4 regions of the Streptomyces sp. NPDC101178 genome follow, and region 2 is predicted to be linked to each of the others. Evidence: riboswitches for the same ligand, from Rfam matches in the RefSeq annotation. Region 2 holds a riboswitch; each other region holds the start of a gene.
What was found. A riboswitch is a leader RNA that binds a small molecule or an ion and turns the genes downstream of it on or off. The one in region 2 is predicted to bind cyclic di-AMP.

Region 1 (5,329 bases), on a different contig from region 2:
CGGACTGGGGGCCGGTCGGCCCCGTCCCGCCGCCAACCCCCTCCACCGGGCCACGCTGGGCCCGTAAGCGCGTCATCTTTCCCGCCGCCGGCGTGCTGTTCCTGCTCGGCATCGGGATCGGCGCCACCGGCGAGGAGCCGGAGGCTGTCCGGACAGCGGCGGTGAAGGCGGGGCCGGGGCCGACGGTGACCGTCACCGTGACGGAGACGGCGAAGGTGACCGTGACAGCCAGCCCGGAGCCGGCCCCGACGGTCACGAAGATCAAGAAGGTACGAGTCACCGTCACCGCTCCGCCGCCCGAGCCCGCCGCCGAGGCGCCCGACCCGGTCTACGACGAGGACGACGACTCGGGCGGGGGATCCACGTACTACAAGAACTGCACCGCCGTCCGCGCTGCGGGCGCCGCTCCCATCCGGAGGGGCGACCCCGGGTACGCCTCCCACCTCGACCGCGACGGTGACGGAGTCGGCTGCGAATAGACGAACAGGCGCCCACCGCCCCTCTCCTCGATCCGGCGAGCGCGTCAACCCTTCCCCTTTTCTGTACGTCCTGTACATTTTTGACAGGGCGTGAGCGCAGGACGGACCTGCGCCGCGCCTGCGTTCCGTCAGGCACAAAGGAGAGGGGCTCCGCCATGATCCGACCCGATGCCCGTTACGTACTGCCCGAGTTCACCGAGCGCACCGCGACCGGGACCCGGACCCAGGACCCGTACTCCAAGCTCCTGTCCGAGCGGATCGTCTTCCTCGGGAGTCCGATCGACGACACCGCGGCGAGCGACCTGATCGCGCAGCTCATGCACCTGGAGCACGCCGAGCCGGACCGGCCGCTGTCGCTCTACATCAACTGCCCCGGCGGCTCGTTCGGGGCGATGGCGGCGGTCTACGACACGATGCGCTTTCTGACGTGCGAGGTGGAGACCTTCTGCCTGGGGCAGGCCGGCTCCTATGCGGCCGCTCTTCTGGCGGCCGGGGCTCCGGGGCGGCGACATGCCCTGCCCGGAGCGCGGGTAGTCATTCAACAGCCCGCACTGGCCGAGCCGTTGCGGGGCCAGCCGTCCGACCTGGAGATCCACGCGCGCGAACTGGTACGCACCCGAGAGCTGTTCACGGACATGCTGGTCCGTCACACGGGCCGGACCGCCGAGCTGGTCACCGCCGACATCGAGCGCGACACCATCTTCGACGCGGAGGCCGCTCGCGCCTACGGGCTGGTGGACCACGTCGTGGAGAGCCGCACACTCTCCCAGCCGCCCCACGACGCGAGGTGAACCGCCTATGGAACCGACGGAGTTCCCGCCCCTGCCCGCACTGACCCGCGCCGAGGGCGAGCTGATCGACTGCTACCTGGCGGTTCTCGACCAGGTGGGCCGCATCAACCCGGCGCGCGGCAGCGACACCTACAGCGCCCTGCGGGCCGCCCAGGCCCTGGCCTCCCGGGCGGCGGCCCTGCGCGACGCACTGGCGCTGATGCACGAACGGGGTGAGCGGCAGATCCACGCGGCGACGCTCGCGCGGGCCCTGCGGGTGCTGGACGGCGAGCGGCGGGCGGGCCGGGTCGCCATGCCGCCGGCCCCGAACTGAGCCGCTGCGCGCGCCGGGAGCCCACTACGGGAGCGGGCCGGTCGTCCCGGCGTGCGACACGCCCAACCCCGCGACCGAATTCCCTCGCTCGTTCGGCGTAGGCGATCACCCGCGCGAGCGACCTCCCAACTTGCGCTCGACGCGCGGCCCGTACTCGAAATCCACCCTTTCGTCGCTGGTACGAGGGTGTGCGCCGGGCTCGGCGACGGGCGCGAACCGCCCCTGCCCACCTGAATGGATCAGTGGTGAGGAGACTCACAAATCACTGTTTGGGCTCGGAAATCCGGCACTTGGTGAGTCAAGATCCCTGGGACGACAAGCCCCCGCCGCCGCGGCGGGGCGGTCCGGGTGGACGCCGAGTCCTGCCGCCTCCCGGATGACTGGTCGACAGGAGTGGATCGGCAGGAGTGGAGGACCCGAGCACAACGGGCCGACCGGGAGACCGGGAAGCCCTCGGGGTGAAGCCGCAGCACGCGGCCGGGCAACTTCGCCAGCCCGAACCCGACAGGTCATCCTTCACAGGCGGCTGACGAAGGGTTGCGCATGTCTGCGCAGGTTCATGTCCCGTCTCTGTTCGCCCGGGTCGGTACGGCTTCCGTACTCACCTTCGCCGTGACGTCGGCGATGCTGGCGCCCGGCCTCGTCGACGACGCCGAGGCCGCCACCCATTCGACGAAGGCGCTCAAGATCGCCGCGTCGAAGAAGGGGGCTCCCTACAAGTACGGAGCCGCGGGTCCCAGCCGGTTCGACTGCTCGGGGCTGACGGTCTACTCGTTCAAGAAGGCCGGGAAGAAACTTCCCCGCACCGCACAGCAGCAGTACAACAAGACCCGCCATATCCCGAAGTCACAGCGTAAACAGGGCGATCTGGTCTTCTTCCATTCCGGGCGCAACGTGTACCACGTGGGGATCTACGCCGGAGAGAACAAGATCTGGCACTCCCCCAAATCCGGGGACGTGGTGCGCAAGGCGAAAATCTGGTCCAAGAGCGTCTGGTACGGAAGGGTCCGCTGACCCACCGACCGGACGCTCTTCGCTTGCGGGCGGCACACCGGCGCACCTCTCGGTGCCGCCCGCAAGGGCCCCGGCTCCCCCTTCCTCAGCGCAGGAGAGGCCCGGCCACCAGCGCCAGGCCCAGTCCGGTGAGCGCCACGCCGCTGCCGCCCTCGATCGCCCGGGCGGTACGCGGCCGGCGCAGCCACCGTCCCAGCCGGTCCACCAGCAGGGCGAGCGCCGAGAACCAGACGAGGGCGAGAGCGACGACGAGGGCGGCGAGCAGCAGGGTCCTGGGGAGCGGCGGCTGCCCGTCCGGGACGAACTGCGGCAGCAGGCTGAGGAAGAGGACCGGCGCCTTGGGGTTGAGCGCGTTGGTCAGGAACCCCTGCCGCAGCGCGCGCCCGAACCCCTCACGTACCGGCTGTTCCGGTTCGCCACCGGACGCCTCGGGCCCCCGGGGCGGTGCCTGGTCCGGCGCACGGCGCTCCTCGGCGACCCGGCGCCGCATCGCGTACAGCGCGCTGATTCCGAGGTGGAGCACGTACGCGCCGCCGAGCAGCTGGACCGTGCGGAACAGCACCGGCATCGTCACCAGCACCGCCGCGAGCCCCGCCACGGCGAGCGCGGTGTGGACGAGCAGTCCTCCGGCGACGCCGAGTGCGGTGGCCAGACCGGCGGTGCGCGAGGCCAGGGCGTTGCGTACGACGACGGTGAAGTCGGCTCCGGGCAGCGCGACCATTCCGGCGGCGACCCCGGTGAAGGCGATCAGTTGTGCGTCCATGGGGCCAGCCTGGACCGGCGGAGCCTTTAGCGTGTACTTGCAATCTTCTGGGTCTGCCTAAAGGAACGCTTCATGTACGACCCGACGCGGCTCACCGCGCTGGTGGCGGTCGCCGAGACCGGATCGATCACCCGGGCCGCCGCCCACCTGGGCTACACCGCGCCCGCGCTCTCCCAGCAGCTGGCCAAGCTGGAGCGGGAGGCCGGCGCGGCGCTGCTGGTGCGCCACCACCGCGGCGCACGGCTGACGGCCGCCGGTGAGCTGCTGGCGGGCCGGGCGCGGCGGGTGCTGGACGAACTGGACCGGGCCCGGCACGAGCTGGCGCAGCTGGCCGGGCTGTCCGGCGGCAGGCTGCGGGTCGGGACGTTCACGACGGCCGGGGTGCATCTGCTGCCGCCGGTCCTGAGCGCGTTCCGGCGGGCCCATCCGGAGGTGGAGCTGGCCGTGGCCGAGTACGAGCCGCCGGGCGGCGTCGCGGCGGTCACCGCGGGCGAGGTGGACCTGGCGCTGACCCATACGTACGAGCCGGCGGTGGCCGACCCGCCGCCGGCCGGGGTCACCGTCGAGCCGCTGCTGGTCGAGGAGCTGGTGCTGGCGACCTCGGTCGGGCACCGGCTCGCCGAGGGGACCGGGCGGCTGCCGGTCGCCGAGCTGGCGGGACGGCCGCTGATCAGCAGCGCTCCGGCGCATCCGCCCCGGCGCGGGGTGGAGAGCGCGCTGGCGGCGGCGGGCGCCGCACCGGCGGTGGTCTGCGAGTCGCCCGGCTACGCGCTGGTGTGCGCGCTGGTCAGCGCGGGGCTCGGGGTGGCGGTGGTGCCGGAGATGGTCGCGTCGCTGTCGGCCACGCCGCTGGCGGTCCGGCGGCTGGAGCCTCCGGACTTCCGCCGGACGATCTCCGTGGTCCACCGCGGCGACCGGGCCACCGCGGCGGCGGCGACACTGCTCGCCCTGCTGCGCAGCGGGTTCGGCCGGGCGGCGGCGAGCTGAGCGGTGGCCTGAGCCGGGCAGGCCGGGCGGCGGCCTGAACTCCGCCGCCCCGTCCGCGCCCGGTCGTCAGCCCTGGACCGGCACCGCCCACGGCAGCGTGATCCAGACCGTCTTGCCGCCCTCGGCCGTCGGGACGACCGTCAGCCGGCCCCCGTACTCCTTGGCCAGCGCCCGGATGATCACCATGCCGCGCCCGTTGTCCTGCCGTACGGCGGCGGGCAGCCGCTGAGGCCACCGAGGGTGACTGTCCGTCACGCCGAGGTGCAGCTCCTCGTCGCGTTCCAGGCGCAGATCGACGGTGAAGGTGGGCGACTGGCCGAACGTGTGCTGGACCGCGTTGGTCGCGAGTTCGGAGATGATCAGCCGGATGGTGTCGGCCAGCTCCGTCTCCTCGGAGAGGCCCCATTCGGCCAACGTCCTGGCCACATGTCTACGGGCCGAGGAGACCGAGACCGGATCGCTCGGCAGGGTGACGGTTGCTTCCTGATGGTCTGCCATGGCGACGCCGTCCCTTTCGCGCCCCGGCCGACCCGCGGTCGGCCGGGATTGTGCTTCGCGCCAGACTGCCATTGTTGAAGCTCGCTGTAACGACGTTCGACCAAGATATGCATATATCTGTCGCTCGAAGCGGTGAATTCGGGTCCCGCACCACCCGGACGACGGGCACACTGGCCCCCCTGCGGGCCCGGATCACGCGGTGCGTGAGGGTCCCGCCCCGTTCCGCACAGCGCGAGGAGACCCGGATGCAGCACGGCCCCGTCGTCCGACGACGGAAGCTCGGCGAGGAGTTACGGAGCCTGCGGCACGGCTCCGGACTCACCAGCCGGGACGCGGCGCACCTGCTCGGCTGGCACCAGTCGAAGGTGAGCCGTATCGAGACCGGCGCCAGCGGGGTTACGCCCGCGGACGTGACGCGCCTGCTCGACCTCTACGCGGTGCGCGACGCGCAGTTGCGCGCCCTGCTCGAAGTGCTGGCCGGGTC
Region 2 (5,329 bases):
GCTGTCGTTGCCCGCGATCAAGGACGTGCTCGAAGGGCAGCGGGACACGGGTGTGGCGTTGCGGGCGCATCTGCGGCTGCTCGAACAGGAGCAGGCGCGCATCGGGCGGCAGATCGCCTCGGTGCGGACCACTCTCCACAAGACGGAGGAGGGGACGGAACTCATGGCCGAGGAAGTGTTCGACGGGTTCGACCACACCGCTCATGAGCGGGAGGTGACCGAGCGCTGGGGGCGCGCGGCGTACGAGGAGGGCGACCGGTGGTGGCGCGCGCTCGGCGAGGAGGGGCGGAAGGCCTTCCTCGCCGAGCACGAAGCCATCGCGCGGGGCTGGGGACGGGCCCGGGAGGCCGGGGCCGATGCCGGTGGTGAGCAGGCTCAGGAGATCGCCCGGCGGCACTGTGCGTGGCTGTCGTCGTCCACGGCGGCGAGCGGCGCGTCGGGCCGCGTGCCGGGCCGGGCGGCGGACAAGGAGCCCGGCCGCTCCTACGTCATCGGACTCGGCGAGATGTATGTCGCCGATCCCCGCTTCGGAAAGAACTACGATCGCTACGGGGACGGCACCGCCGCCTTCGTACGGGATGCACTGACGATCTACGCCGAACGCCGGCTCTCCGACTGACCACGGAGGGCCTCGGCACCAGGCCCGCTTCCCCCTATTCGGCCGATGACGGGTCGCCGCACGGCGCGGCTCCGGGAAGCCTGGGCGGGGCGCGGTACCGTCCGCAGCCGTGGCCGGACCGGGCAGCAGGAGTGCACAGGTGGTGGGGATGGCGGAGAAGGGGCGCGGGCTCGTGAAGGCGAGCCTCGGGATCCCCGGGCGGGCCGCGCCCGGCTCGACGGGGCGCGGGAAGCCGGTGGTGGCGCGGAGCAAGGGGACGCGGCGGTTCGTGCGGCTGCTGCCGGTGCTGCTGATCGGCGGCGGGCTCCTCTTCGACTCGCTCGCGCCGCCCAACTTCACCGCCGTACCGCTGTTCGTGGCCGCGCCGCTGATCGCCGCGCCGTTCTTCTCGCTCGCCAGCACCATCCGTACGGGAGTGGCCTCGGTCCTCTCCGTCATCGCGATGCGGATCCTTGACGGCACCTCCACCCAGGTCGTCCCGGTCATCGAGATGATCACGGTCCTCACCGCCGCGGCCCTGGCCCTCGTCATCAACGGGGTCGTGCGCCGCAGCAACGAGCAGCTGGCCTCGGCGCGGGTCATCGCGGAGACCGCCATGCGGGCCGTGCTGCCGACGCCGGCGGAGCGGATCGGCGGGCTCCAGGTGGCGGCGCGGTACGAGGCGGCGCAGGCGGACGAGTTCGTCGGCGGGGACCTGTTCGCGGTGGCGGACACTCCGTACGGGGTACGCCTGGTCGTCGGCGACGTGCGCGGCAAGGGGCTGGACGCCGTGGAGGCGGTGGCGGTGATCATCGGCGCGTTCCGGGAGGCCGCCGAGCAGGAGCGGTCCCTGGAGGGCGTGGCGCAGCGGCTGGAGCGGGCGCTCGCGCGGGAGGGGACGCGGCGGTACGGGCTGGACGCCATGGAGGGGTTCATCACCGCCGTCCTGGCCGAGATCCCGCCCGGCTCGGCCTCGCTGCGCCTCGTCAACCGCGGCCATCCCGAGCCGATCCTGCTGCACGCGGACGGGGCCCTGGAAGTCCTGGCCCCGAGCGTGCCCGCGATGCCGCTGGGGATGGACCTCGGGGTGTGGCCGGACCGGTCCGACGAGTGGGAGCTGCCCGCCGGTTCGACGCTGCTCGCCTTCACGGACGGCCTCTCCGAGGCGCGCGACGCGAACGGCGCGTTCTACGACCCGGCGGCCCGGCTGCGCGGCCGTATCTTTCCCGGCCCCGAGGAGCTGCTCTCGGCGCTCACCGACGACGTACGGCTGCACACCGGCGGCCGGTCGACGGATGACATGGCGCTGCTCGCGGTCAGCCGGCCTGCGGAGGGGCAGCCGCCGCGGCGGACGACGGTGAAGATCGTCGGCCGGGGCGATGACACGGTGCGTAATCGATGAGCACCGCTCCGCATAACAGTTGACACACCATCAGAAAAAGAGGTGTGGGCGGGAGATCGCCAAGTCGTCCGATTCGGGCGGCTTGTGGGCGGTAAGTCCCCGTCGAAGCCGTTAATGATCAACAGGAACAGCTTGGAATCGGGCCCGTCTGTCTATTAACGTTCGATAACGCAGTGCGGTCGTCCCAGCCGTCGTCAGAGACGGCGCCGTGCGCGAGCGCCGAATTCCGCAAGGGAACCGGGGAACCACCTACATGGGGTGAATCGGACGCCTGTGTCTCCATCGTGAGGCAGAGGGGCCCGTAGGAGACCTTCCTGCTCCGAACCCGTCAGCTAACCCGGTAGGCGAGAAGGAAGGAAAGGAGTGCGCCCACGTGGCGTCCAATCACCCTGCCCCTGAGGCCCCGTCACCCTTCACTGCCGATGGCCTCGGTGGTCCGGAGCGGACGTGGGAGGAGTGGAATCCCACCGCGGAGTCCGTCCGTCCCGTGCGCGGTAAGCACCGCGTGGCCAAGCAGCGGGGTCTCGCCCGTAGCTCCACCGTCCTCGGGGTCGGCGTCATAGCGGCCGTCGGTGCGGGTGGCATGGCCACCGCTCAGAGCAAGCCACCGGTCTCCATCTCTCTTCCCGATTCCATCGCGGACAACCTCCCCGACGCCAAGTCCCTCCCCGGCGTCGGGGCCTTCATGTCCGACGACGCCGAGGACGCACCGGTCCTCGCCGCCGCTCCGCTCACCTCCGCCGGCATCACGACCGCCGAGGCCGAGCAGGGCACCACCGGCGCCGGTGAGGCCCTGCGCGCCCGGATCCTCCAGCAGGCCGAGCAGCAGCAGGCCAACGCCGACGCCGAGGCCAAGGCAGCCGAGGAGAAGGCCGCGGCCGAGAAGGCCGCCGCCGAGGCGAAGAAGCAGCAGGACGAGGCCGAGGCCAAGGTCAAGGCCAGGATCGCCGCCGAGAAGAAGGCGGCGGAGGAGGCCGCGGCGAAGAAGGCCGAGGAGGAGCGCCTCGCCAAGCTCCGCGCCAGCTACACGCTGCCGGCCTCCTCGTACACGATCACCTCGACCTACGGCCAGTCCGGCGCCATGTGGTCCTCCGGCCAGCACACCGGCCTGGACTTCGCCGGGGCGGCCGGTTCGCCGCTCAAGGCCGTGCACAGCGGCACCATCACGGAGGCCGGCTGGTCCGGTTCGTACGGCTACCGCACGGTCCTCCAGCTGGAGGACGGCACGGAGGTCTGGTACGCGCACCAGTCCTCGATCGACGTCTCGGTCGGCCAGCAGGTCAGCACCGGCGAGACCATCGGCCGCATGGGCGCTACCGGCAACGTGACCGGTGTCCACCTCCACCTGGAGGTCCACACCGCGGGCGGCTCGGCGATGAACCCGGTCGCATGGCTGAACAGCAAGGGCCTCTCCGTCTGAGGCACCCGCGCCCGTAGGACCCGAAACCCCGGCAGCCCTGACGCTCACCCCCCGACGTCAGGGCTGCCGGTCCGTCCGGCGGGTCCAGGGCGGGAACAGAGGGCTCCGGCGCGGAATATGCGGCTCCGGCGCGCGGAACGCGTCGCTCCGGCACGGAATACGGAACTCCGACGCGGAATGCGCCGCACCGGCACGGAATGCGCCGCACCGGCACGGAATGCGCGGCTCCGGGATGGAATACGCCGCTCCGCCGCCGCCGTTGAACCCGGACATGACTTCTCTCCGCACGCTCGGCAGCTCCGACCTCCAGGTCTTCCCCCTCGCCCTCGGCGGCAACGTCTTCGGCTGGACCGCCGACGAGGACCGGTCCTTCGCCGTCCTGGACGCGTACGCCGCGGCCGGCGGCAACTTCGTCGACACCGCCGACGCCTACTCCGCCTGGGCCGAGGGCAACCGGGGCGGTGAGTCGGAGACCGTCATCGGCGCCTGGCTCGCCTCCCGCGCCAACCGCTCCGACATCGTCGTGGCCACCAAGGTCGGCGCCCACCCCGATTTCCAGGGGCTCTCCGCCGCCACCATCAAGGGCGCGGCCGAGCAGTCGCTGCGCCGCCTCGGCACCGACCACATCGACCTCTACTACACGCACTTCGACGACGAGACCGTCCCGGTGGAGGAGATCATCACCGCCCTCGACCAGTTGGTGAGGGACGGCAAGGTGCGCCACATCGCCGCCTCCAACATCAGCCCGGAGCGCCTCCAGGAGTCGCTGGACTTCTCCGAGCGCGAGGGCCTGGCCCGGTATGCCGCACTCCAGCCGCACTACAACCTGGTCTCCCGCGCCACCTACGAGGGCCCGCTCCAGGAGACCGCCGCCCGCGCCGGCCTCGCCGCCGTCCCGTACTACGCGCTGGCCTCGGGCTTCCTCACCGGCAAGTACCGCCCCGGCGCCACCGTGGAGAGCGCCCGCTCCGCGAAGGCGGGCGAGCACCTGGAGTCGGAGCGCGGCCGCATGGTGCTGGCCGCCCTCGACCGTGTCGCCGCGGAGCGGGGTGCCGAGATCGCGACGGTGGCCCTCGCCTGGCTCGCCGCCCGTCCCACGGTCGCGGCCCCGATCGCCTCGGCCCGCACGGTCGAACAGCTCCCCGCGCTGCTGGCCGTCGCGGACCTGGAGCTGACGGAGGCGGAGCTGGCGGCCCTCACGGAGGCGTCGGCCTGAGCGGGCTCGCCCGAACCGCCTTACGAGGGAGGCGGGGTGGGGCCGGACGGGCTCTGCCGGCCGTACGGGTACGGCTGCGGGGGCGGGCCGCCGTACACGGTTCCATGCCCCTGCCCGTAGCCGTAACCCTGCCCGTACCCGTAGCCCTGCGCCTGCGCCTGCGTCTGGCCCTGCCCGTATTCCTGTCGCTGTCCGTACGGCGTCGGCTGTCGGTACGGGTGTGGGCGCGGGCCGGTGCCGGTCATCCGCGCCGCGTGGGTGAGGGCCGGGGCGGCGATGGCGCGGCGTTGCCAGAGGTGGTGCAGCAGCTCCCGCTCCCGGACGGCGAAGTCCGGTCCCACCGCGTCATGGCGGGCGCGGCGGCGCAGGCCGGCCAGGGTCGTCGCGAACGACTCGTACTCCGCCACCGCGCGCGCCGCCGCCCGGCCCCGCGACCGGTCCTGCCTCCCGTGCCAGTGGCGGGCCAGATCGCGCGCCACGCCCCGGGTCCGCATCGAGGAGAGTGCCAGCGGCTCGACCGGGGTCAGCCAGCCGGCCGTGGCGTACGCGGGCAGTTCGGCGGCGAGCGTCCGCAGCTCGCGCCGGCGCCACCAGATCGCCAGCCAGGTCGCCAGCCCGAAGACCGGGACCATCACCATCCCGTACACCGCCCAGAAGCCGTACGGGCCGAAGGCCGACGAGCCGTTCCACAGG
Region 3 (5,329 bases), on a different contig from region 2:
CGGTGCCCCGGACGTTGCCGGTGCCGTCCAGCTCGGTGCGCTCGGTGCGCAGCGCGGTGACCTCGCCGTCCTCGCCGAGGATCTCGACCGGCGACTCGAAGAAGTGCAGGAAGAGCTTGTGCGGGCGGTCGCCGACATCGCGGATCGCCCAGTTCTCCAGGGTCTGCGCGACCATGTTGGCCTGCTTGTTCTCCCGCCGGGTGGCGATGGAGCCCTCGTCGTACTCGATGTCCTCGGGGTTGACGATCACCTCGATGTTGGGGGAGTGGTCCAGCTCCCGCAGCTCCATCGGGCTGAACTTGGCCTGCGCCGGGCCACGCCGCCCGAACACATGCACCTCCAGCGCCTTGTTCGCCTTGAGGCCCTGGTACACGTTGTCCGGGATCTCGGTGGGCAGCAGCTCGTCCGCCGTCTTGGCCAGCACGCGGGCCACGTCCAGCGCCACGTTGCCGACGCCGAGGACGGCGACCTTCTCCGCCGTGAGCGGCCAGGTGCGCGGGACCTCGGGGTGGCCGTCGTACCAGGAGACGAAATCGGCCGCGCCGTAGGAGCCGTCGAGCTCCATGCCCGGGATGTCGAGAGCCCGGTCGGCCTCGGCGCCGGTCGAGAAGATCACCGCGTCGTAGAAGGACCGCAGGTCGTCCAGGTCGATGTCGTTCGGGTAGCTGACGTTGCCGAAGAGGCGGATCTGCGGCTTGTCCAGCACCTGGTGCAGCGCCTTGACGATGCCCTTGATCCGCGGGTGGTCGGGAGCCACGCCGTAACGGATCAGGCCGAAGGGCGCGGGCATGCGCTCGAACAGGTCGATCGAGACACCCGGGTCCTGGCAGACCTCGGATTTGAGCAGCGCGTCCGCAGCGTAGATACCGGCGGGGCCGGCTCCGACAATGGCGACGCGGACGGGGCGTGTCATGGCGTGGTGATCCTTAAGGCGGGCGAACGCGGGCAGGTACAGCGTACGTCGGAGGTAAGGGTTGGCTTACTAGTCTCCACCCCACACCGTAAGCCCTGACCCCGAGAGACCTCCGACCCGGCCTACGGAACCGCCCGATAAGTCCGTTTCGCTAGGTCGGTATGGGCGATTTTGGACATTTAGCCCTCTCTTCCGTAAAGGGGTTAATGGGATTCTTGGGCCCTTTTGGGTGTGCCCATTCCGGCCACCCCCGCGCGAAGTGGTGAGCGTCACGCCCGGGGGTGCGGACGTGGAAGTGGAGGCGTCGGTTCCCTTCTGTGCGAAGAAAGTTGACACCCTGACGGAACCGGCGCGACCGGGAATTCCGGAATTCGATCATGCGGAGAAAGAAGATCAGGAATTCGGGGCTTGTTCTGCCCGATGCTTTTCGCCTACGGTCACGGTCAATCCGGATGGAACGCCGAATCCTGCCGCCGTCCGGGAATCCGCAACCCACTCACGTACGGCAGGAGCGGGGGACCCAGGTATGCCGCCGATCCGGTATCCGGAACGGCTAGGGGTGAAGTCGCACGACCGTGCGGCCAGACATCTCCCGTCTGAACCCGACAGCTCACCTCGTAGGCGCCGGAGAGGAAATTCCCCATGCCCGCACAGGGTAAGCACCGCCGTTCCAAGTCCGGCTCGCTGAGCCGTGGCATCGCCGCCGTGACCACGGGTGGAGCCGTTCTGGCCCTCCCGGTGCTCGGCGCCACCACCGCCTCCGCCGCTCCCGCGCACTCCGTCGCCGCGGAAAAGGCGGTGGCTCCCGTCTCCGTGACCGTCCAGGCGAATTCCGTGACGAAGGCGGCACCCGCCAAGCATTCCGTGGTGTCCGGCGAAACGCTTTCCAAGATCGCCCGCGAGTATTCCGTCAGCGGCGGCTGGAAGAAGCTGTACGAAGGCAACCGCAAGGCCGTCGGCGAGAACCCGAACCTTATTCACCCGGGTATCACGCTGACCATCGGCGCCAAGGCTGCCGCCCCGTCAGACGCCAAGGCCGGCAAGGCTGCCAAGGCCGCCGAGCGCACCGCCACGGCGGAGCGCGCCGACCGCTCGGAGCGCACCACGGCCGCGCCCGCCGCCGCCCCGGCCGCCGCCCCCGCCACGTACACCAACGACCTCGACGGCTGGATCAAGGAGTCGCTGGCGGTCATGGCCCAGCACGGCATCCCCGGCAGCTACGAGGGCATCCACCGCAACATCATCCGCGAGTCCTCGGGCAACCCGAACGCCATCAACAACTGGGACTCCAACGCGGTCAAGGGCACCCCGTCCAAGGGGCTGCTCCAGGTCATCGACCCGACCTTCCAGGCCTACCACGTGCCCGGCACCTCGACCGACAGCTACGACCCGGTCGCCAACATCACCGCCGCGTGCAACTACGCCGCGGACCGGTACGGCTCGATCGACAACGTCTTCGGCGCCTACTGATCCCGTACGCGCTCACGCCGAGGGGCCCCGGACCATCTGGTCCGGGGCCCCTCGGCGTACCGGGAAGTTACCCCCAAGTTTCTAGTGACTTGCCACGCGATCGACAGTAGAACCTGTTGCACTCATCGAGAGTGAGGTAAGTCACATGAGCGACTCCATCCTGCACAAAGGCGCTCACAGAGGCGTCTCCCGTCGTAGATTCATCACAGGAACAGGTTCTCTTCTTGGCGTCGCGGCGCTCGCCGGACCCACCACACCGGTCTGGGCCACGCCCCGGGCCTCGGCTGCCCCGATCGGATCCGGTGCCCATGTGCCGGTGCTGATCATCGGCACCGGATACGGCGGCTCGGTCGCCGCCCTCCGGCTCGCCCAGGCGGGCACCGACGTCCACATGGTCGAGATGGGCATGGCCTGGGACACCCCCGGCGCCGACGGCAAGATCTTCGCCAACACCACCAAGCCGGACGACCGTTCCTTCTGGCTGCGCACCCGGACCAAGCAGCCGCTGAGCAACTTCCTCGGCTTCCCGATCGACAAGAGCGTCAACCGCTACACAGGCATCCTGGACGCCGAGGAGTTCGCCGGCATCACCGTCTACCAGGGGCGCGGCGTCGGCGGCGGCTCGCTGGTCAACGGCGGCATGGCCGTCACGCCCAAGCGGGAGAACTTCGCCACCATCCTCCCGTCGGTGAACGCCGCCGAGATGTACAGCACCTACTACCCGCGCGCCAACGCGGACCTCGGCGTCACCACCATCGACCCGGCCTGGTTCGACTCCGTCGACTGCTACCAGTACGCCCGGGTCGGCCGGAAGCACGCCCAGCGCTCCGGCTTCCCGTTCCTCTTCGTGCCCGCCGTGTACGACTGGGACTACATGAAGCAGGAGGCGGCCGGGACCGTACCGAAGTCCGCGCTGGACGCCGAGATCCTCTACGGCAACAACTACGGCAAGAAGTCGCTCCAGAAGACCTACATCGACCGGATCAAGGCCACCGGCCGGGTCACCATCACCCCGCTCCACAAGGTCACCCGCGTCTCCCCGGCCTCCGGCGGCGGCTACACGGTCCTCATCGACCAGCTGGACACCACCGGCCGGACCATCGTCACCAAGACGGTCACGGCGGACAGGGTTTTCTTCGCCGCGGGCAGCGTCGGCACCAGCAAGCTGCTCGTCGGCCTGAAGGCGACCGGAGCCCTGCCCGGCCTCAACAGCGAGGTCGGCAAGGGCTGGGGCGACAACGGCAACGTCATGTGCGGCCGGGCCAACCACCTCTGGGATCCGACGGGGAAGGTGCAGTCCTCCATCCCCACCGGCGGCATCGACAATTGGGACGCCGGCGGAGCCTTCGCCGAGGTCGCCCCGCTGCCCACCGGGATCGAGACCTGGGCCTCGTTCTACCTCTCGATCACCAAGAACCCCCACCGGGCCGAGTTCACCTGGAACGCGGCGGCGGGCAGGCCGGAACTGAACTGGCAGACGGCGTGGAAGCAGCCGTCCATCGACGCCGCGAAGACCATCTTCGACAAGATCAACAAGAAGGAGGGAACGATCTACCGCACGGATCTCTTCGGCACCTACAAGATCTGGGGCGACCACCTCACCTACCATCCGCTGGGCGGCGCGGTCCTGGACAAGGCCACCGACAACTACGGCCGGCTGCACGGCTACCCGGGCCTGTACGTCATCGACGGCGCCCTGATCCCGGGCAACGTCAGCGTCAACCCGTTCGTGACGATCACCGCGCTCGCCGAGCGCAACATCGAGCGGATCATCGCCACCGATCTGCGCCGCTGATCCATCGGACGTACCGATCTGCGCCGCTGAACCACCGGGCGAACGGAGAGCCCGGGGCCGGGAGTGCCAACCCGGCGGCCCCGGACTCCGTCAGTGACCCGGCAGAACGCACACCGCGTCGATCCCCAGCACATGGTTGAGCCGCCCGAAGGCCAGCCACGAGCCGATGCTCATCGACAGCTCCACGATCTCCACCTGGCTGTAGTGCGCGGTCATCCGCTTCCAGAAGGCGTCGTCGAGACCGTTGTGGTCCAGCGCGTACCGCTCCGCGTACTCCGCCGCCAGCCGGGTCCGCTCGTCGAAGGCGTCCGTCGTACGCCACTCGGTCACCGCTTGCGCGAACTCCTCCTCGACCTTCGCGCCGTCCCGCTCGGTCCGCCAGTCCAGGCAGAACAGGCACCCGTTGATCTGCGCGATCCGCAGCCGCGCCGCCTCGAACTCCCGCAGGCCCAGCGTCGTGTGCTCGTACACGGACATCGAGAAGGTGGCGGCGGCCATGCCGATGCCGGGGACCATCTCCCCCCACACGTAACCGATGGGCTCCTGGCCCTCCGGGATGTCGATGATCATGCCGTTCTCCTTCCCAGCCTGCCGACAGCGGGCCGCAGCGGGACGTCGAGTGCGTCGTACAGGCCCGGCTTGGCGTCCACCAGCCAGTCGATGGCCGAGACGAGCCGCCCGACGGCCGTGGCGTTCCCGCCCGCCGACCGGTTCTCGCCCTCGTCGGACGCCTCGACCGTCACCTCGATACGGGGACGGCCCTCGATCACCACCCGGTGCGCGCCCACACCGTCGGGCGGCGATGGCCAGTCCGGTGCGCACGAGGGATGGATGCGGGTGATGTGCTCGATCACGATGCGGGGCTCGCCGCCCACGATGCCCTGCACCTCGAACCGCACCGCGCCCTGCGTGCCCGCCGCGAACTCGCCCATCGTGCGTGTGGTCACGGTCGTCTCCAGCGCCCGGCGGTCCAGCGTCTCGCGGATCTCGTCCAGCTCGACGCCGAGCGCCCGGGCCATCAGCCGTATCTGACCGCCCCACACCATCGTCGGAACGCTCTCGGCGAGCATGAGCGGCTGGTAGTCCAACGGGTGGCCCATGCCGATCAGATGGCGTACCGACTCCTCCTGCTCGTATGTGGAGTAGTCGAA
Region 4 (5,329 bases), on a different contig from region 2:
AACTGGATGTCCGTGCACACCGGCATCGACTTCCCCGTCGGCTACGGCTCCCCGGTGATGGCCGCGACCGACGGCACCGTCCGCACGCAGTACAACAGCGCCTACGGCAACATGGCGATCGTGACGACGGCCGACGGTACGGAGACCTGGTACTGCCACCTCAGCAGCACCAAGATCCGCTCCGGCCCGGTGAAGGCCGGCGACGTCATCGCGTACGCGGGCAGCTCCGGCAACTCCACCGGCCCGCACCTGCACTTCGAGGTCCGGCCGGGCGGCGGTGCCTCGGTGGACCCGCTGGCGTGGCTGCGCAGCCACGGCGTCGAGCCGACCTGACGGAACCGGAACGCGCGTCAGCGACGGGAGAGGGGCGGGACGGCTGCGACAAGCCGTCCCGCCCCTCTCCCGTGACGTCGTCGCCTCCTACAGCTTCCGGCGACCGCCGCTTCTCGACTGCAGCTTCCCGACTACAGCTTCTCGACCGGCGCGTACCGCAGGAGCAGCTTCTTGGGGCGCTCGTCGCCGAAGTCGACCGTCGCCTTGGCCTGGTCGCCGATGCCTTCGACGGCCGTCACCGTGCCGAGCCCGAACTGGTCGTGCGTGACCCGGTCCCCGGCCACCAGCGTGACCGTCGGCTTCTCCGTCGAGCGCCGGGTCGCGAAGCCCGACGGGCCGGAGCGGGCGCGCGAGGAGGAGAGCGAGGACGTGATGCCCGAGGTGGGTCCGGCCGGGGCGGCCATCGGGCCCTTGCGCTTCCACTCCAGGTGCGCTTCCGGGATCTCCTCCAGGAACCGCGAGGGCGGGTTGTACGAGGGCTGGCCCCAGGCGCTGCGCATGGCCGCCCGGGTGAGGTAGAGCCGCTCGCGGGCGCGGGTGATGCCGACGTACGCCAGACGGCGCTCCTCCTCCAGCTCCTTGGTCTGGCCGAGGGCCCGCATGTGCGGGAAGACGCCGTCCTCCAGGCCGGTCAGGAAGACGACCGGGAACTCCAGGCCCTTCGCCGTGTGCAGCGTCATGAGCGTGATGACGCCGGAGCCGTCCTCGTCCTCGTCGGGGATCTGGTCGGAGTCGGCGACCAGCGCGACCTTCTCCAGGAACTCCGCGAGCGTGCCGCTGCCCTCGTCCTCTCCGCGCTCCTGCTCGAACTCCAGGGCCACGGCGGCGAGTTCCTGGAGGTTCTCGATACGGGTCTCGTCCTGCGGGTCGGTGGAGGCCTGGAGCTCGGCGAGATAGCCCGTGCGCTCCAGCACCGCTCCCAGCACGACGGCGGGCCCGGCGCCGGACTCGACGATCGTGCGGAGCTCCTCCATCAGCGTGTTGAACCGCTTGACGGCGTTGGAGGAGCGGGCCGCCATGCCGTACGCCTCGTCGACGCGGCGCAGCGCCTGCGGGAAGGAGATCTTCTCGCGCATCGACAGCGCGTCGATCATGGCCTCGGCGCGGTCGCCGATGCCGCGCTTGGGCACGTTGAGGATGCGGCGCAGCGGGACGGCGTCCTCGGGGTTGGCGAGGACGCGGAGGTAGGCCAGGACGTCCCGGACCTCCTTGCGCTCGTAGAAGCGCACGCCGCCGACGACCTTGTAGGGCAGGCCGACGCGGATGAAGATCTCTTCGAAGACGCGGGACTGGGCGTTGGTGCGGTAGAAGACGGCGACGTCGCCCGCCTTGGCGTCGCCCTTGTCGGTGAGCCGGTCGATCTCCTCGGCGACGAACTGCGCCTCGTCGTGCTCGGTGTCCGCGACATAGCCGGTGATGCGGGCGCCGGAGCCGGCGTTGGTCCACAGGTTCTTCGGGCGGCGGCTCTCGTTGCGCTCGATGACCGCGTTGGCGGCGGAGAGGATCGTCTGCGTGGAGCGGTAGTTCTGCTCCAGGAGGATCGTCTTCGCGTCCGGGTAGTCCTCCTCGAACTGGAGGATGTTACGGATGGTGGCGCCGCGGAAGGCGTAGATCGACTGGTCCGCGTCACCGACGACACACAGCTCGGCCGGGGCGTCGGCGGCCTCTCCGGACGGGCCGACCAGCTCCCGTACCAGCGTGTACTGGGCGTGGTTGGTGTCCTGGTACTCGTCGACCAGGACGTGCCGGAAGCGGCGGCGGTAGTGCTCGGCGACGTCCGGGAAGGCCTGGAGGAGGTGGACCGTCGTCATGATGATGTCGTCGAAGTCCAGCGCGTTGGCCTCGCGCAGGCGGGCCTGGTAGAGCGCGTACGCCTGGGCCAGCGTCTTCTCGAAACCGTCCGCGGCCTGCCCGGCGAAGGTCTCCTCGTCGATGAGCTCGTTCTTGAGGTTGGAGACCTTGGCGGTGAAGGACTTCGGCGGGTAGCGCTTGGGGTCCAGGTCGAGATCGCGGCAGACCAGGGCCATCAGGCGCTTGGAGTCGGCGGCGTCGTAGATCGAGAACGACGAGGTGAAGCCGAGCTTCTTCGACTCGCGGCGCAGGATGCGGACGCACGCGCTGTGGAAGGTCATGACCCACATGGCGTTGGCGCGCGGGCCCACCAGCTGCTCGACGCGCTCCTTCATCTCGCCGGCGGCCTTGTTGGTGAAGGTGATCGCGAGGATCTGCCCCGGGTGCACGCCGCGCTCGGCCAGCAGGTGGGCGATGCGGTGGGTGAGCACGCGGGTCTTGCCGGAGCCGGCGCCGGCGACGATGAGCAGCGGGGACCCGGCGTGCACGACGGCTGCGCGCTGCTCGGTGTTCAGCCCGTCGAGCAGCGCGGCGGAGTCGATCACCGGGCGCGGGTGACCGTCGCGGTAATACCCCTCGCGCGGCGGCGGAGGCGCGTCGTAGACGCCCTCGAAGAGCCCCTCCGGCACCGCTTCGGGTGCGTGGTCCTCGGGGGGCGGCGGCGGGCCGTCCTCCGAGGACTGGAGGCCGGTCAGGAAGTTGTCGTCAAAGAGGCTGCTCATCGCCTCCCGAGTCTAGGCGGCCGCACCGACAACCTTCCGCCGAAGGCCGGAAGCGGCCCGGATGGGACCCGGAAGGGACCGTTCCCGGCCGTACGCACGGAGAGCGGACGTCCACGTTCCGTGAAGGAAGGCCCGGTCGGAGGGGGTGCGGGGGACCCGGATCCGGAAAGGTCACGAAAATGTATCGGGCATATCGCTCATCCTCCTTCCCAGCGGTACCACCGGTTGGCTAGCGTGCTCGGTCAGGTGATCCGTAATCTCCCTGAGACGAACCGCGTCTCACGGCCACCTCTGCCGAATCCGTGCTGCCTCCCAGCAGTTCGGAACCGGGGACCCACACGCACAACCGGGGTGAATCGGTCCGTACCCTCGCACAACGGACCGTAGGACAGCCTTCCGTTCCGTCCGAACCCGACAGCTAACCCGGTAGGCGGTCCACGGAAGGAGATGCCGGTCTTGGCATCGCATCGCAAGCCGCGCACGAAGGTGCGCACGACCACCCCTGCCGTCGGGTTCACGACGGCCGCGCTGGCCTCGGTGACGCTGCTCTCCACGCAGAGCGCGACCGCGGCCCCCGCCGAGCCGAAGCCGGCCATCGAGGACGTGCAGAAGAAGGTCGACGAGCTCTACCGGCAGGCGGGCAGCGCGACCCAGCAGTACAACCGGGCGAAGGCCGCCTCCACCGCCCAGCGCACCAAGGTCGACACGCTGCTCTCCGACGTGGCGAAGCGGACCGAGAAGATCAACGAGGCCCGCCGGGAGCTGGGCGCCTTCGCGGCCGAGCAGTACCGCACCGGCGGCATCGCGCCGACCGCCACCTTCTTCCTGGCGGACGACCCGCAGGCGTACTTCGACCAGAGCCGGCTGATGAGCCGGTCGACCGAGCGGCAGCAGAAGGCCGTCGACGACTTCCGTACGCAGCAGGCCGCGGCATCGAAGAAGCGGGCGGAGGCCGTGCAGAGCCTGGAGTCGCTCACCGAGGCGCAGACCACGCTCCGCTCCAGCAAGCAGAAGGTGCAGACGAAGCTCACCGAGGCCCGGTCCCTGCTCGCGCGGCTGACCGCGGAGGAGAAGGCGCGGCTGGCGGAGCTGGAGCGCAAGAAGGAGGCCGAGGCCAAGGAGAAGGCCGAGCGCCTCGCCGCCCGCCAGGCCGCCGAGGCCAAGGAGCGCGAGGAGCGCGAGGCGGCGGAGAGGAAGGCGCGCGAGGAGGCCGCGAAGGAGTCCGGCGGAGACAGCGACTCAGGTTCCGGTTCCGGCAGCGGTACGGGGACGAGTCCGGGGTCCGGTACGGGCACGGGCACCGGGGCCGGCAGCGGTTACTCCGCCAAGGCCGAGAAGGTGCTGGCCTTCGCGCGCGCCCAGATCGGGAAGCCGTACGTGTGGGGGGCGTCGGGCCCGTCCTCGTACGACTGCTCGGGGCTGACCCAGGCGGCCTGGCGGGAGGCCGGCGTCACGCTGCCCCGGACCACCTGGGACCAGGTGAAGGTGGGCACGCGGGTCGCCACGTCCGACCTCCAACCCGGGGACCTGGTCTTCTTCTACGACGACATCAGCCATGTCGGCATCTACAAGGGCGACGGGATGATGATCCACTCGCCGAAGCCGGGAGCGAACGTCCGCGAGGAGTCGATCTACTCCATGCCGATCTACGGCAGCGTGCGTCCGGCGTAGCGCCGAGGGGGCGGTCGCTTCCAAGCGGCCGCCCCGGGGCACCCCGGGGCGCCTCACAGGTCCCTCAGGTCCCTCAGATCCCTCAGGTCCAGAGCACGGCGATGAAGATGTTGGCGACTGTCAGTCCGCCGACCGCCGCGAACGCGCCCTTCCCGACCTTCTCGTCGTCCCGCTTGACGTAGACGAGCGCGAGGATGACGACGAGGAGCGCCAGCTTCACGCCGATCTTGATGTTGTTCACCGCCTGGTCGTCGGCCTGGTTGAGCCCGACCAGCGCGACGCCGGTGACCAGCATGGTCAGCGCGCCGTGCAGCATGGCGGGGACGAAGCGCGCGGTGCCCGCGCCCATCGCCTTCATCTGCGTCAGGAAGCCGCCCAGCAGGGAGGCGATGCCGATGATGTGCAGCGCGACGAAGACGCCGATCAGTGCGTTCATGGTCCGGAGCCTAGCCATGGCCAAACCTTTACCCGGCAGTGAGGCAAGCCTTCCTTGACGCCTTCACCGGAACTGTGTGCTCTCCGTCCGAACCTGCCGGAATGATCAATTCCGTATCTGCGTCTACGGTCATCCGTCGACGCCGAAGCGTCACATGCGGGCAATAGCTGTCATGGCGACCCTTTTCCGTGCGCCCGGCATAGCGTCCTTGCCGGACCTGCCGGTATCCCCCGGCGGGCAGCCGACAGGAAGGACGCCGCTCCCGTGGCCGCGCACCGGAAATCCGCTCACCGGAAACCCAAGCAGCGCCCGTTCT

Region 1: it holds a riboswitch for cyclic di-AMP, as region 2 does, so the genes downstream of both, ACIRR8_RS29860 (C40 family peptidase) here and ACIRR8_RS08580 (M23 family metallopeptidase) in region 2, are expected to answer to the same signal.
Region 3: it holds a riboswitch for cyclic di-AMP, as region 2 does, so the genes downstream of both, ACIRR8_RS13210 (transglycosylase SLT domain-containing protein) here and ACIRR8_RS08580 (M23 family metallopeptidase) in region 2, are expected to answer to the same signal.
Region 4: it holds a riboswitch for cyclic di-AMP, as region 2 does, so the genes downstream of both, ACIRR8_RS16090 (NlpC/P60 family protein) here and ACIRR8_RS08580 (M23 family metallopeptidase) in region 2, are expected to answer to the same signal.

Annotation. Positions count from the first base shown of each region.
Region 1 is NZ_JBIWOZ010000013.1:127,098-132,426, reverse strand. Features, by position in the region: gene ACIRR8_RS29875 (excalibur calcium-binding domain-containing protein) at 1-479, shown strand, start outside; gene ACIRR8_RS29870 (ATP-dependent Clp protease proteolytic subunit) at 635-1,270, shown strand; gene ACIRR8_RS29865 (hypothetical protein) at 1,278-1,583, shown strand; cyclic di-AMP (ydaO/yuaA leader) riboswitch at 1,937-2,123, shown strand; gene ACIRR8_RS29860 (C40 family peptidase) at 2,127-2,597, shown strand; gene ACIRR8_RS29855 (LysE family translocator) at 2,683-3,360, opposite strand; gene ACIRR8_RS29850 (LysR family transcriptional regulator) at 3,433-4,347, shown strand; gene ACIRR8_RS29845 (ATP-binding protein) at 4,414-4,845, opposite strand; gene ACIRR8_RS29840 (helix-turn-helix domain-containing protein) at 5,091-5,329, shown strand, end outside.
Region 2 is NZ_JBIWOZ010000003.1:17,644-22,972, reverse strand. Features, by position in the region: gene ACIRR8_RS08590 (MerR family transcriptional regulator) at 1-619, shown strand, start outside; gene ACIRR8_RS08585 (PP2C family protein-serine/threonine phosphatase) at 768-2,000, shown strand; cyclic di-AMP (ydaO/yuaA leader) riboswitch at 2,208-2,362, shown strand; gene ACIRR8_RS08580 (M23 family metallopeptidase) at 2,374-3,420, shown strand; gene ACIRR8_RS08575 (aldo/keto reductase) at 3,692-4,636, shown strand; gene ACIRR8_RS08570 (PrsW family intramembrane metalloprotease) at 4,657-5,329, opposite strand, start outside.
Region 3 is NZ_JBIWOZ010000004.1:176,849-182,177, reverse strand. Features, by position in the region: gene ACIRR8_RS13215 (FAD-dependent oxidoreductase) at 1-913, opposite strand, end outside; cyclic di-AMP (ydaO/yuaA leader) riboswitch at 1,362-1,552, shown strand; gene ACIRR8_RS13210 (transglycosylase SLT domain-containing protein) at 1,556-2,383, shown strand; gene ACIRR8_RS13205 (GMC oxidoreductase) at 2,529-4,178, shown strand; gene ACIRR8_RS13200 (carboxymuconolactone decarboxylase family protein) at 4,269-4,748, opposite strand; gene ACIRR8_RS13195 (dihydrodipicolinate reductase) at 4,745-5,329, opposite strand, start outside.
Region 4 is NZ_JBIWOZ010000005.1:76,610-81,938, forward strand. Features, by position in the region: gene ACIRR8_RS16080 (peptidoglycan DD-metalloendopeptidase family protein) at 1-333, shown strand, start outside; gene pcrA (DNA helicase PcrA) at 465-2,906, opposite strand; cyclic di-AMP (ydaO/yuaA leader) riboswitch at 3,189-3,355, shown strand; gene ACIRR8_RS16090 (NlpC/P60 family protein) at 3,354-4,577, shown strand; gene ACIRR8_RS16095 (hypothetical protein) at 4,660-5,013, opposite strand; gene ACIRR8_RS16100 (NlpC/P60 family protein) at 5,278-5,329, shown strand, end outside.